Regions from separate parts of the Anoxybacillus sp. UARK-01 genome, predicted to be linked through region 1. Evidence: predicted binding sites of a transcription regulator. Region 1 holds the regulator's gene; the other holds the start of a gene.
What was found. The regulator Rex, encoded in region 1, represses fermentation and respiration genes when NADH is low (regulators of the CRP and FNR family bind a similar motif). The targets are predictions, from matches to a motif close to TTGTGAAATATTTCACAA.
Positions count from the first base shown of each region.

Region 2: B6A27_RS01560 (DoxX family membrane protein) is a predicted target of Rex. The motif match lies at 3,520-3,537, and genes of this name have one in related genera.

Region 1 is NZ_NASY01000003.1:2,577-9,406, forward strand. It holds gene tsaB (tRNA (adenosine(37)-N6)-threonylcarbamoyltransferase complex dimerization subunit type 1 TsaB) at 1-705, shown strand, start outside; gene rimI (ribosomal protein S18-alanine N-acetyltransferase) at 695-1,141, shown strand; gene tsaD (tRNA (adenosine(37)-N6)-threonylcarbamoyltransferase complex transferase subunit TsaD) at 1,138-2,151, shown strand; gene B6A27_RS00130 (ABC-F family ATP-binding cassette domain-containing protein) at 2,555-4,522, opposite strand; gene moaC (cyclic pyranopterin monophosphate synthase MoaC) at 4,641-5,129, shown strand; gene B6A27_RS00140 (redox-sensing transcriptional repressor Rex) at 5,160-5,819, shown strand; gene tatA (twin-arginine translocase TatA/TatE family subunit) at 5,816-5,968, shown strand; gene tatC (twin-arginine translocase subunit TatC) at 5,993-6,739, shown strand; gene B6A27_RS00155 (YdiK family protein) at 6,753-6,830, opposite strand, start outside.
Region 2 is NZ_NASY01000013.1:51,587-58,416, forward strand. It holds gene B6A27_RS01540 (MFS transporter) at 1-286, opposite strand, end outside; gene B6A27_RS01545 (OsmC family protein) at 376-759, shown strand; gene cax (calcium/proton exchanger) at 781-1,833, shown strand; gene B6A27_RS01555 (YfkD famly protein) at 2,062-2,850, shown strand; gene B6A27_RS01560 (DoxX family membrane protein) at 3,561-4,070, shown strand; gene yfkAB (radical SAM/CxCxxxxC motif protein YfkAB) at 4,386-5,510, opposite strand; gene B6A27_RS01575 (SE1561 family protein) at 5,613-5,795, shown strand; gene B6A27_RS01580 (fumarate hydratase) at 5,925-6,830, shown strand, end outside.

The DNA.
Region 1 (6,830 bases):
GTATTAGCGATTGATACATCGAATGCTGCTTTGGGCGTTGCCTTAGTGGAAGGTTCGGTCGTTAAAGGGGAAATCCTCACAAATATCAAAAAGGATCATTCCACCCGCTTAATGCCCGCTGTCCAACTGTTATTGGAAAATTGCCAAGTTACACCTCAAGAACTCGATTTAATTGTTGTAGCGAAGGGACCAGGCTCTTATACAGGTGTACGCATTGGTGTTACAGTTGCCAAAACGTTAGCCTGGTCATTGAATATTCCGATTGTAGGGGTATCTAGCCTTGAAGTGCTCGCTGCCAATGGACATTATTTTAATGGGTTGATTTGCCCTTTATTTGACGCAAGAAGAGGGCAAATTTATACAGGGTTGTATCGTTATCATGGTAATCAGCTAGAATGTGTAGAAAGCGACCGAATTGTGCTATCAAGTGGATGGGCGCAATGGTTGCGGGAAAAACAGGAGCCAGTTTTATTTTTGGGCGGAGATGTTGCTCTCCATCAAGATATATTAACAGGGGTGCTCGGTTCATTAGCAGTGTTTGGCCCACCAGCGTTACAATTGCCGCGTCCAAGCGAATTGGCTTTTTTGGGGATGAATAGAACATCAGAGGATGTTCACTCATTTGTCCCTAATTATGTGCGCTTAGCTGAAGCGGAAGTTAATTGGCTTGCTAGGCAGAAGGAGCAAGAAAGCCATGGAAATTAATTTTCGGATGATGACGTTAAATGATATCGATGGTGTACTAGCGATCGAAAAGGCGTCATTTACGCTTCCGTGGAGCCGTGAAGCATTTTATAATGAGCTTGTTCACAATCAATATGCGAAGTATGTCGTCATGGAGCATAATGGGCATATGATTGGTTATTGTGGGATGTGGGTTGTTATTGACGAAGCGCATATTACCAATGTGGCTGTATTACCGGAGTATCGCGGTAAAAAGTTAGGCGAAGCGCTTATGAGAATGATGATGGAAATGGCTAGACAGCTGGGGGCGATAACGATGACGCTGGAGGTGCGTGTTTCCAATCATGTCGCACAGTCATTGTATCGAAAGCTCGGATTTTTAAATGGAGGCATTCGGAAGAAATATTATCCAGATAATCAAGAAGATGCTCTTGTAATGTGGGTGAAATTAAGATGAACAAAGATGTATATGTACTTGGAATTGAAACAAGCTGTGATGAAACAGCTGCAGCTATAGTGAAAAATGGAAAAGAAATCATGGCGAATGTGGTGGCTTCGCAAATTGAAAGCCATAAGCGATTTGGCGGTGTTGTTCCAGAGGTAGCCTCACGTCACCATGTGGAGCAAATTACCCTTGTGATCGAGAAAGCGATGCACGAAGCCAATCTATCTTTTGCAGAGTTAGATGCTATTGCAGTCACACAAGGGCCGGGGCTTGTCGGAGCTCTTTTAATTGGGGTAAATGCTGCCAAGGCGCTCGCTTTTGCGCATCAGCTGCCATTAGTCGCTGTGCATCATATCGCTGGGCATATTTATGCCAATCGTCTTGTGACGGAAATGAAGTTTCCGCTGCTGGCACTTGTTGTTTCTGGGGGGCATACAGAGCTTGTATATATGAAAGAGCATGGCTCATTTGAAGTGATTGGCGAAACAAGGGATGATGCAGCTGGAGAGGCGTATGACAAAGTAGCTCGAGCGTTGCGGTTGCCATATCCAGGGGGCCCGCACATCGATCGGTTGGCTCATGAGGGAAGAGCGACGCTCGATTTACCGAGAGCCTGGCTGGAGGACGGCTCATATGACTTTAGTTTTAGCGGGTTGAAATCGGCGGTCATTAATACGCTGCATAATGCCGAGCAACGAGGCGAAACAATAGAAATCCAAGATATGGCGGCAAGCTTTCAGGAAAGTGTCATCGATGTACTAGTCACCAAAACGATCAAAGCAGCTCAAGAATATCATGTGCGCCAAGTTTTGTTAGCTGGGGGAGTAGCGGCAAATCGAGGGCTCAGGACGGCGCTGGAACAGAAAATGGCCGAGCTGCAGGAGGTAGAGCTTGTCATTCCGCCGTTGTCTCTTTGTACGGATAATGCTGCGATGATTGCAGCAGCTGGAACGATATTGTTTGCACATGGAAAACGAAGCGAGCTATCGTTAAATGCTGATCCTGGTCTTGAATTGGAGTAAGACCAAAAATCCTCTGCGTAGTCAAGAGGATTTTTTTTTGAGAAAATGTTTAGTTGTTAATATAATTATCCACATATTGTGGGTAATGTGGAAAACTTATCATGAATTAGGAATACCAAGTTATCTTTAACCACAATTTTTTGTGAGTATTTTTAGACTTTTTTGTGGATATTGTGGAAAATACGGTGAATAACTTAATTTAAAAGAAAAATTCTGTGTAAAAAAATGTGGATAGTTTTATTGGAGAATCCCCTTCTATTGCTTTTATAGCAATAGAAGGGGATCAAAATATTATAGTAAAAGTGTGTTAATCGACTAATAAACGATGTTAACAGTCTTTTCGATAAAGGCGGCTTGAAGATGGTGCAAAATGGTATAGGATCGTTATTGCTTTATTCAATGTTTATGATGGAGTCCGGGTCCCTTTATGTTCGGCTAGGGATGTATGGAGTTCTTCCCATTCTTCGATTAAGGCTTCTAAGGTTTCTTTCATCATTTCAATTTCTTTAGTGAGTTCTTGTGCCTTTTGAAAATCTCCATAGATTTCGGGATCGCATAATTGCTGTTCGCTCTCGCTGATGCTGTCTTCTAATTGACTAATTTCATTTTCAATTTCTTCAATTCGTTTTTTTCGTTGTCGTTCTAGTCTCTTTGTTTCCTTGTCGAGTTCGTATTGCTGCTTTATGGAAGCTCCTCCTTTATTATGCTTCCGTTGCTTCTCCTCTTCCTGAAGCTGCTTCAGTTCAAGCATTTCTGCTTTTTTATGACGGTAATAATCATAATCTCCTAAATATTCAACGACTCCTTCTTGAGTGAGCTCGTACACTTTGGTAGCAATGCGGTTAATGAAATAACGGTCGTGCGATACAAAAAGAATGGTTCCGGGATAATCAATTAACGCGTTTTCGAGCACTTGTTTACTATCTAGATCCAAATGGTTAGTAGGCTCGTCTAAAATCAGGAAATTTGCTTTTTGCATCATGAGCTTGGCTAATGCCAATCGTGCTTTTTCCCCGCCGCTTAATGCAAATACCGGCTTTAGAACGTCATCGCCAGAAAATAGAAAATTGCCTAATACGGTACGAATTTCTTTTTCTGTTTTTTGCGGATACTCATCCCAAAGCTCATCAAGCACTCGTTTATTTGATGATAAGTCTGCTTGATTCTGGTCATAATAGCCGATTTGTACGTTGGAGCCATACCGTAAGTTACCGTTTTGTATCTGGATTTTGTTTACAATTGCCTTAAGCAGTGTCGATTTTCCGATCCCGTTTGGTCCGACAAGGGCAATGCTATCGCCTTTAGTAATGCGGAATTGTACACCGCGGATCACAGGTTCATTAGGTGTATAACCAACGGAAAGGTTTTCGGCAATTAATACTTCATTTCCGCTTGGGCGCTCAATCTCAAAGGAAAAATTGGCTGATTTTTCTTCAGATATGGGTTTATCGATTCGTTCCATTTTTTCAAGCTGTTTACGGCGACTTTGTGCTCGTTTAGTTGTAGAAGCGCGAGCGATATTTCGTTGGATGAAGTCCTGTAACTTTGCCATTTCCTCTTGTTGTTTTTCATACAGCTTCCATTCGCGCTCAAGGTCTTCTGCTTTTTGCTGTAAATATTTACTGTAGTTTCCGATATATTTTTTTATGCTTGTCCGCGATAATTCATACACCTGTGTCACTACTTTGTCAAGAAAATAACGATCGTGCGAAACGATTAAAATAGCTCCTGGATATGTTTGCAAGTATTGCTCAAGCCATGTTAATGTTTCGATATCTAAATGGTTTGTTGGTTCGTCCAAAATAAGAAGATCTGGTTTCATTAACAGCATTTTGCCCAGCGCCAAGCGGGTTCGTTGTCCACCGCTAAGCGATTGAACAAAAGTAGTGGTGTAATCATATTCAGAAAATCGCAGTCCATGCAAAACGGAACGAATGTCTGCTTCGTATTGGTATCCCCCTTGGTCTTTAAATTTTTCTTGCAGGATATCATATTCTTTTAGCAATTTATCGTAACGTTTTGGGTCTGCAAGAAGATCGGGATCTCCCATCTGCTGTTCCATTGTGCGCAGCTCTTGTTCCATTGCTTTTAATGGGGAAAACACGGTCATCATTTCCTCCCATATTGATAGGGTGGAATCGAGGCCGCTATCTTGGGCAAGATAACCGATCGTGACGTCTTTAGGTTTGATGATTTCCCCGCTGTCATATGACAGTTCGCCAGCCATGATTTTAAGTAGCGTTGATTTTCCCGCTCCGTTTCTTCCGACGAGAGCGATGCGGTCTTTTGACTGTATTTCTAATTTTATATTCGATAAAATAAGATCAGCGCCAAAATATTTAGAAAGTTGTCGTATTTGTAAAATGATCATTGTTTTTCACCTCTCGTTTTACTAGTGTATCGCAAGAGCTTTTACTTGGGCAATAAAACGAGTTAGAAAAGACAGACGGGAAAAAATAGTGTATAGTTTATAAGTGGAGGAGATATTATTGGCATCTTTTACGCATTTTAATGAACAAGGCCGCGCCAAAATGGTCGATATTACCGAAAAGGCGGATAGCGTGCGTGTGGCGGTGGCTCGGACAAGTATTACGGTGAGCCAGGAGATTTATGAAGGAATTGTCAGCCATTCTGTAAAAAAGGGAGATGTCCTTGCGGTTGCTCAAGTCGCTGGTATTATGGCGGCTAAAAAAACTGCTGATCTTATTCCCATGTGCCATCCTTTAATGTTAAAAGGAGTCGATATTCAATTCGAATGGAGGATGCATGAACAGAGCTGTGAGCTGATCATTACAGCGACTGTGAAAACGAAAGGGAGCACAGGGGTAGAGATGGAAGCGCTCACGGCTGCTTCGGTCTGTGCGCTTACGGTTTATGATATGTGCAAAGCGTTGGATAAAGGAATGGTGATTGGGCCAACATATCTCGTAGAAAAAGCCGGAGGGAAATCCGGACACTACCAGCGTAAAGCAAAGTAAGACGGTTTAAGTGAATGCGGGGGATTTATCATGAGCAATGAACAGCCGAAAATTCCACAGGCAACTGCTAAGCGATTACCACTATACTATCGTTTTTTAAAAAATTTATATGCTTCAGGAAAACAGCGAGTATCTTCAGCTGAATTAAGCGAAGCCGTTAAAGTCGATTCAGCAACCATTCGGCGTGATTTTTCTTATTTTGGGGCTCTTGGAAAAAAGGGTTATGGGTATAATGTTAGTTATTTATTATCGTTTTTTCGCAAGACGCTTGATCAAGATGAAATCACGGAAGTGGCGTTAGTCGGAGTCGGAAATCTAGGAACAGCATTTTTAAATTATAATTTTATGAAAAATAATAATACAAAGATCGTGATGGCTTTTGACGTCGATCAAGCAAAAGTAGGGACAGAAGTGGGTGGAGTGCCTGTTTATCACTTAAATCAACTGGAAGAACTCATCCATGAACAAATTTCTGTGGCGATTTTAACCGTTCCAGCGCATGCTGCGCAGTCTATTACGGATCGTCTTGTGCAGAAGGGAATCAAAGGCATTTTGAATTTCACTCCTGCACGCCTAAATGTGCCGGAAAACATCCGGGTGCATCATATTGATTTGGCCATTGAGCTACAGTCGCTTGTATATTTTTTAAAGAATTACCCATCTGAATCAAATGGAGTGAACTCATTGTGAAATATTTACTTATTTTGCTTGTTATTGTCTTATTGTTTGGGACGAAAAAACTTCCAGAGCTGGGGAAATCGCTCGGCCAGTCGCTAAAAGAATTTAAGAGTGCGACGAAGGGATTAACGGATGAAGAAGAAAACAACAAAAAAGCGTAACGATGAACGGTAGGATGGTTCCATATGAGCGATAAAGAAATGTCTGTATATGAACATCTTGGGGAATTAAGAAAACGATTGATTATTGTGCTGATTTTTTTTGCTATTGCTTTGACTGCCAGCTTCTTTCTTGTCGAGCCTGTGATTCGGTATTTGCAACAGGCTGATGAAGCAAGAGAGTTAACGATGAATGCCTTTCGATTGACCGATCCGATTAAAATTTATATGCAATTTGCATTTGTCATCGCTTTGATTATGACCGCACCGGTTTTGCTTTATCAAATTTGGGCCTTCGTCAGCCCTGGACTATACGAAAAAGAGAGAAAAGTGACACTTAGCTATATTCCATTGTCATTATTTTTATTTTTAAGCGGCATTAGCTTTGCCTATTTTGTTTTGTTTCCATTTGTCGTCCGTTTTATGCAAGACTTGGCGACAGATCTAGGCATCAATCAAGTAATTGGCATTAACGAATATTTTACGTTTTTGCTTCAGCTTGTATTGCCGTTTGGTGCGTTATTTCAATTGCCGGTGATCGTTATGTTTTTAACGCGTCTTGGGTTGATTACCCCTTTTTTACTGTCAAAAGGGAGAAGGTATGCGTATTTGCTTTTATTAATTGTAGCAGCGATCATAACCCCTCCAGATGTAATATCACAATTAATTGTAATGATTCCGTTGTCTTTTTTATATGAAGTGAGCATATGGATCTCAAGAATCGCCTATCGAAAAGTGCTTTTAGCGGAACAAGCAAGGGCTGACTTAAAATGAACGTCAGCCCTTTTTATTTTTGTTGATTTCGAATTCTAATATATAGGGTGATCAGTCGCAAAAATACACCGAAGTCTAAAGTGGCCAAGAC
Region 2 (6,830 bases), on a different contig from region 1:
GTAATACAAACCAAAATAAAAATGAATGCCATAGTGGAAATAAAAGGAGAGACAATAGTACAATAAAACCACCAAGCATAATCATGGGCCGATATCCATATTTTCGCAATGGCTTTTCGAGAAACGGAGAAATCAGCAACACACCTATATACATGGCAGTAGCGTGCATGCCGTTAACGGAAGAAGAAAATCCGTGCTTTTCCATAATAATAGATAACAAAGGAAGCAGCATGCCTTGCGATAATCCGGAAATAGCAACAATGCTGACTAGAATCCAAAGTCGCATAATGAAACCCCTCGTTTGCTAAAAAGTACGTTGATTATCATGGTACATAGCTTTTGGATGAAAAACAAGAAAAAAGAGGTGAGCAATCTATGGAATTTGTGATGAAGGAAGTAGGGTTTTACACGAATCTTGAATATGGAGATTTACATGTAGCTGGAGATGAAGCTTACGGTTTCCGTCCTTATCAGCTGCTTGTTTCTTCCATTGCTGTTTGCAGCGGCGGAGTATTGAGAAAAATTTTAGAAAAGAAACGATTGCATATAGAGGACATAAAAATTCGGGCTGATGTGGCACGTAATGAAAAGGAAGCGAACCGTGTGGAAGCCATCCATCTCCATTTTATGATTAAAGGCAGCGATTTAGATGAGAGGCAAGTGGCGAAATCTTTGGAAATCGCCAGAAAAAACTGTCCAATGGTTCAATCGGTGGAAGGCTGCATCCGTATTACGGAAACATTTGAGCTTATTCCATAGTGGAAAGGTTGGGTGCAAAAGATGAATAAAATATTTGCGCTAATGGTGTTTGTCGGGGTACCGCTATCAGTGATTGGAGGACTTCTCCATTGGCCTTCAGTGATGATGTTTTTGATTTATTGCCTTACGGTCATTGCGTTAGCGAGTTATATGGGCCGGGCGACGGAGAGCTTGGCCATTGTGACAGGTCCGCGTATTGGTGGACTGCTAAATGCAACGTTTGGCAATGCGGTGGAGTTGATTATCTCGGTTTTTGCATTGAAAGCGGGACTGGTAGAAGTAGTACTAGCTTCCTTAACAGGCTCGGTATTAGGCAATCTGTTATTGGTTGCAGGGTTATCGTTTTTTGTGGGGGGACTCAAGTATAAGCGCCAAGAGTTTAATGTGTATGATGCCCGTCATAACGCGGGGTTGCTAACATTTGCTATTTTAGTGGCGTTTGTGATCCCGGAAGTATTTTCGACGAATATGTCGCAAACGAAAACCTTATCGCTAAGCATTGGTATTTCCGTCATTATGATTATTCTTTATTTGGCCGCTCTGTACTTTAAGCTGGTGACGCATCGCGGCGTCTATCAGCACAAATCGGACGAAGCAGAGCATCATGAAGAGCCGGAATGGGGTAAAGGAAAAGCGATTACGATTTTAGCTCTCGCTACTGTAGCGGTTGCTTACATATCGGAAAGGCTTGTTCATACATTTGAAACAGTGGCTGAATCGTTTGGCTGGAGCGAGCTGTTTATCGGAATCATCATCGTTGCGATTGTCGGAAATGCGGCAGAGCATGCTTCTGCCATCATTATGGCGTATAAAAACAAAATGAATGTGGCAGTTGAAATTGCGATTGGGTCTACACTGCAAATCGCCATGTTTGTCGCTCCCGTGCTTGTTCTTATTTCTCTGTTCTTCCCGACAAGCATGCCGCTTGTTTTTTCGCTTCCTGAATTGGCGGCGATGGCTACATCTGTATTGCTGATTATCGTTCTTTCAAATGACGGAGACACCAACTGGTTTGAAGGAGCTACGCTTTTGGCTGCTTATATTATTATGGGAATCGGCTTTTATTTGTTGTAAAAAAAAGACTCTGCGTTTGCAGAGTCTTTTTTCGCTTGTCCTAATCGACCAAGCGATGGCGGTATTGCATCAATAGGAGGAAAAACAGCACATCTATGAGATAGTATATCATATTATTTGAATATTTTTAACATTAAAATGAATAATAATAAATTTTTTTAGGATGGATAAACGTTCTTTTTTTGAAAAAAATAACGAAGAAAGCAGCAATGGAAAGGAGTTGGTGCAATGAAAAAGTGGATCATTAGTTGTGTAATGAGCGTTCTAATGATATATTCGCCTATTTTAGCCCACGCCGCTGCATTGAAACAAGTGCTGGGCAATTCCGCTGTCGATATATCAAAGGAAAATACGTATCCGAATTCGACGCAGGATTTGCCTTATTTACAGCCGAGCTCTCTCGCTAAACAATTGCTTCAATCTGCCAATGTTAAAATTGAAAATCCAGAACTGATTCGTTTATTAAATGAATCATCAATATCAAGCACTCCGTTCTCGATTGGATATCGAGCAACGATTTATTTGGGTCAATGGCCGCTTAACTATCAATCGCTAGAGACCTCAACAAACTGGGAATATCAAAAGGTGAATACAAACTTTTTGGATAACCGCGGCGGCAAAGCAGCGCAAAAGCTGCATTATAGACAAGAAATGCAAAAGCAAATTCGCGGCGGATTAACAGCGCAAGTTCCAAGCGAGGAAGCGGTCAAAAAGATGATGTTGCTAACGGCAATGAAAAAAACCAGCTTGCCATTGTCATTTAGTACGGTGATCGGCATCGGAACGAAAAAAGACCAGTCGTATCAAGTGCCAGCGAAGAAAATGGGCTACTTATATGCATATGCTCCAGCGGTGAATGAAAAAGGAAAGGTCACATATGGAGAAGTATATATTGTCCTCAAAGGAAACAAGAAAAAAATCATGGTAAAAAATGTGACGACACAAGGAATCGGTGCCTGGATTCCAGTCCAGGACCGCCTCTCTTTTTCTTATGTGATCAGCGATCAACCAAGATAAGGGGGCTTGTTCAAAAACCTTTACAAAAGAGTGGATGGGAAAATGGGTTATTTTTCCATTTACTCTTTTTCTTTTTTCTGAAGTTCACGTGGCGGATGCCTGCAAACATGAACCGATTCCTTGGTTGGAATAGAGGAGCGCCCCAACTAGCTAAACGAAGAAGCTTGTGTCGCTCGTGTGGATAGATTCGTACATAGAACATAGTAATAAATGTCGTGTGATTTGCTCATCTCTTAATTTCAGGAAATTTCCATTTTGATAAACGGGTACTCTTTTTCAATGGTTTCCCTAAATATAAACCTCTTCCCCTTCACTTCGTTTAGAGGTGGAAAGCTTCCCGCTGGATGTGTTAAATAGAGAAAAGAGCTCGTAATGATTGTGTTCACATATTTATCCACAAAAACCATATTGATTTGCTGAGATTTTTCCTAGTTATACACATAATTCACAAAGATATAAATATGCTTTTTGTGAATAACTTCTCTACTCTGTGTATAGCTTCAAAGGATTTGCCGCTTCTCATATAAATGGTTTTATTATGACAATCACGTGAACGATATTGCAAATAAAGTAAAAATAAATTACACTAAAGATGTAATGAATTAGTGAAATGTTTCACAAAATAATGCGAAAGAACAGAACTTTATACACTTATTTTTTTAGTACGTTATGTGAAATATTTCACAAATAAAATTTGGGAGGAATAAAAAATGAGATGGTATCAGACTCCTCAAGCAGCCGTTATTTGGACCGTGATGAGAGTATGGTTGGGAATTCAGTGGTTGGAAGCAGGACTTCATAAGGTGACAGGGGAATTTGATGCGAGTGGCTTTTTACAAGGTGCTCTGGCAAAAGCGACAGGAGAAAATCCAGCTGTTCAAGGATGGTATGCTGCTTTTCTTGAAAATGTTGCGATTCCAAATGTCAAGCTATTTAATATTCTGATCCCATATGGTGAAGTGCTTGTTGGGGTAGGGTTAATCATTGGAGCGGCAACGATTCCAGCATTGCTCGCAGGAGCGTTTATGAACTTAAACTTCTTATTAGCGGGTACGGTGAGCACAAATCCCGTTTTATTAACAGCGGCAGTTATATTACTATTTGTAAGAGCAGGGGCTTACTATTTTGGAGTAGATCGATTTGCGATACCAGCTTTGAAGCAATACATTGGTCAACGTAGAACACGAACAACCCAACAAAAACGAGCAGCTGCACATTAAGGAAAGGATCTCCTCCTTAGATTGGACTCGTCCCAAAAGAGCGTGTCAGATGTCCGCTAATTTCAGAAGGGGGTATTGCCACTATCCTGAATCCTGTTTGCACCTTTTCCAGTCTACCGAACAGAAATCGAGTAAACGACAGATTGCCCTTAATGTTTCCGAACGCATCTTCTATCTCCACTTTACTCTTCGCATAAAGGTCTGCCTTCTGTTCGTCATTGAGGGCTACTTTTGTCTTTGATTTCATTTTAGTGGCAGACAAAGTCCTTTTCGGCTTTGTCTGCCATTTTACAATATCTAGGATGAATACGATGTTTATTTGATGATGCGCGCAGCTCTATTGGTAAAATCAACATCGCAATAATAGCTATTCTTAACAAGAACATTTGGGCCGAGGCATTGCACCGATGGACAGTGGCAATTCAGTTGTTGGGCAAGCGAAGAATTCATCCATCTTTCATAGGCCTCAAGCAGAGAGTGATGCTGGATATTGCCGAGTGATGGTTCGTCGCCGAAGTCCGTTACAATAATTTCTCCAGTAAAAATGTTGACATTTAAGCGGGACCGACCATCTGGATCGTTGCGCACAGTCACATTTTTGCTGGCATATAGCCGTTTCAGTAAGGCGAGATCGTCTTCGTTACTGCTGCAAGGATAAAATGGCAGCGTTCCGAAGAGCATCCAGACGTTTTCATCGCGAATATCCAGCAAATAATGAATGGCTTTCCGCAGCTCATCAAGCGACAGCGCTTCTAGAGCACTGGCAAAGTCGCTCGGGTACATCGGATGCACCTCATGCCGCTTACATTGCATTTCATGAACAATTTGATTATGAATGTTTTTTAAATGCGGCAATGTCCGTTTATTGAGCATCGTTTCGGCAGAGACGATAACTCCCATTTGTGAAAGAGCTTTGGCGTTTTCAATCATTCGTTCAAAGTAGGCTTCGCGCTGGCGGATGTTTGGCTTTCGTTCCATCATGGCAAACCCGCCTTCAACAAAATCCTCCATTGTGCCCCAGTTATGAGAAATATGAAGCACATCTAAATATGGAATAATTTTTTCATAGCGCTCTAAATCCAGCGTTAAGTTGGAGTTGATTTGTGTCCGCACTCCGCGTTCGCGGGCATATTTCAATAATGGAACGACATACTCGTTAACCGACTTGAGCGAAAGCATCGGTTCTCCGCCTGTAATACTTAACGAACGCAAATATGGAATTTCTTCCAGACGCCGGATAAGCAGATCAAGAGGCAATGCTTTAGGATCTTTCGTTTGTAATGTATAACCAACAGCGCAATGTTCACAGCGCATATTACATAATGTGGTGGTCGTAAATTCGACATTGGTTAACTGCAATGAACCGTATTGCTGAACATCCAGATAGGCCTCCCATGGGTCAAAGGATGGGCTAATCGGTTCCAGTGTTAAACGAGCCATATCATTCTCCTTTACTATTTAAAGTCCATTCATCTTCATTATAGTTGATTGTCATTTCTTGAACAATCATGTACGATGAAAGGGAGAAAGGAGAGAAACGTAGTGGGTAATGCCGTTTATGAGAAAGAAAAACAATTGAAATATCTAGAGGAGCGTTTCAACATGCTGCTGCACATGCTTGATTCGCTAGATCCAGAGGCTGCGGATTTAGAGGATATTGATCGGCTCATTGCCGTCATTGATTCGCTCGAAATGAAATATGAACAATTCAAAAAAAGCTGGTAAAAAGCCGTCATACGGCTTTTTTCTTTTTTCCAATGCCATCCGTTTTCATCCATCACTAAAAAGGAGTATAATAAAAAAGAAGTCGAACGATGGATACATATGATGAACAAAGGGGAAGGGGCGTTTAGGATGGAAAAATTTCAAGAAAGTATGTACCAGCTTATTGTTGAGACATCAACGAAGCTTCCAAAAGATGTTCGGCGGGCCATCGCTCGCGCCAAAGCAAGAGAAAATGCCGGAACTCGTGCCGCAATGGCTCTATCGACCATTGCTGGGAATATAAAAATGGCCGATGAAAATGTATCGCCTATCTGTCAGGATACAGGGCTGCCAACATTTAAAATTAAGGTTCCTGTCGGAGTGAATCAAATTCAAATGAAAGAAGCGATTCGCCAGGCGGTCGTGCAAGCGACAAAAGATGGAAAGCTTCGGCCAAACTCCGTCGATTCGCTAACAGGAGAAAACAGCGGCGACAACTTAGGAGTAGGTGTCCCAGTCATAAAATTCGAGCAATGGGAAAAGGACTATATTGATGTTCGTCTCATTTTAAAAGGCGGCGGCTGTGAAAATAAAAATATTCAATATAGCTTGCCTTGCGAATTGGAAGGACTTGGACGAGCCGGACGCGATTTAGATGGAATCCGCAAATGTATTTTGCATTCCGTATATCAAGCGCAAGGCCAAGGATGCAGTGCCGGATTCATCGGTGTCGGCATCGGCGGCGACCGTTCTTCCGGATATGATCTGGCAAAGGAACAGCTCTTTCGTTCTGTGGATGATGTCAATCCGAACGAAGAACTTCGCCAGTTAGAAGAATATATTATGGAAAATGCTAATAAGCTTGGCATCGGCACAATGGGATTTGGCGGTGAAACGACGCTTCTTGGCTGTAAAATTGGTGTGATGCATCGTATTCCGGCTAGCTTCTTCGTTTCTGTTGCCTATAATTGCTGGGCATTCCGTCGTCTTGGAGTGAAGATTCATCCAGAAACAGGGGAAATTCAAGAATGGCTCTATCAAGACGGAGAAGATGTG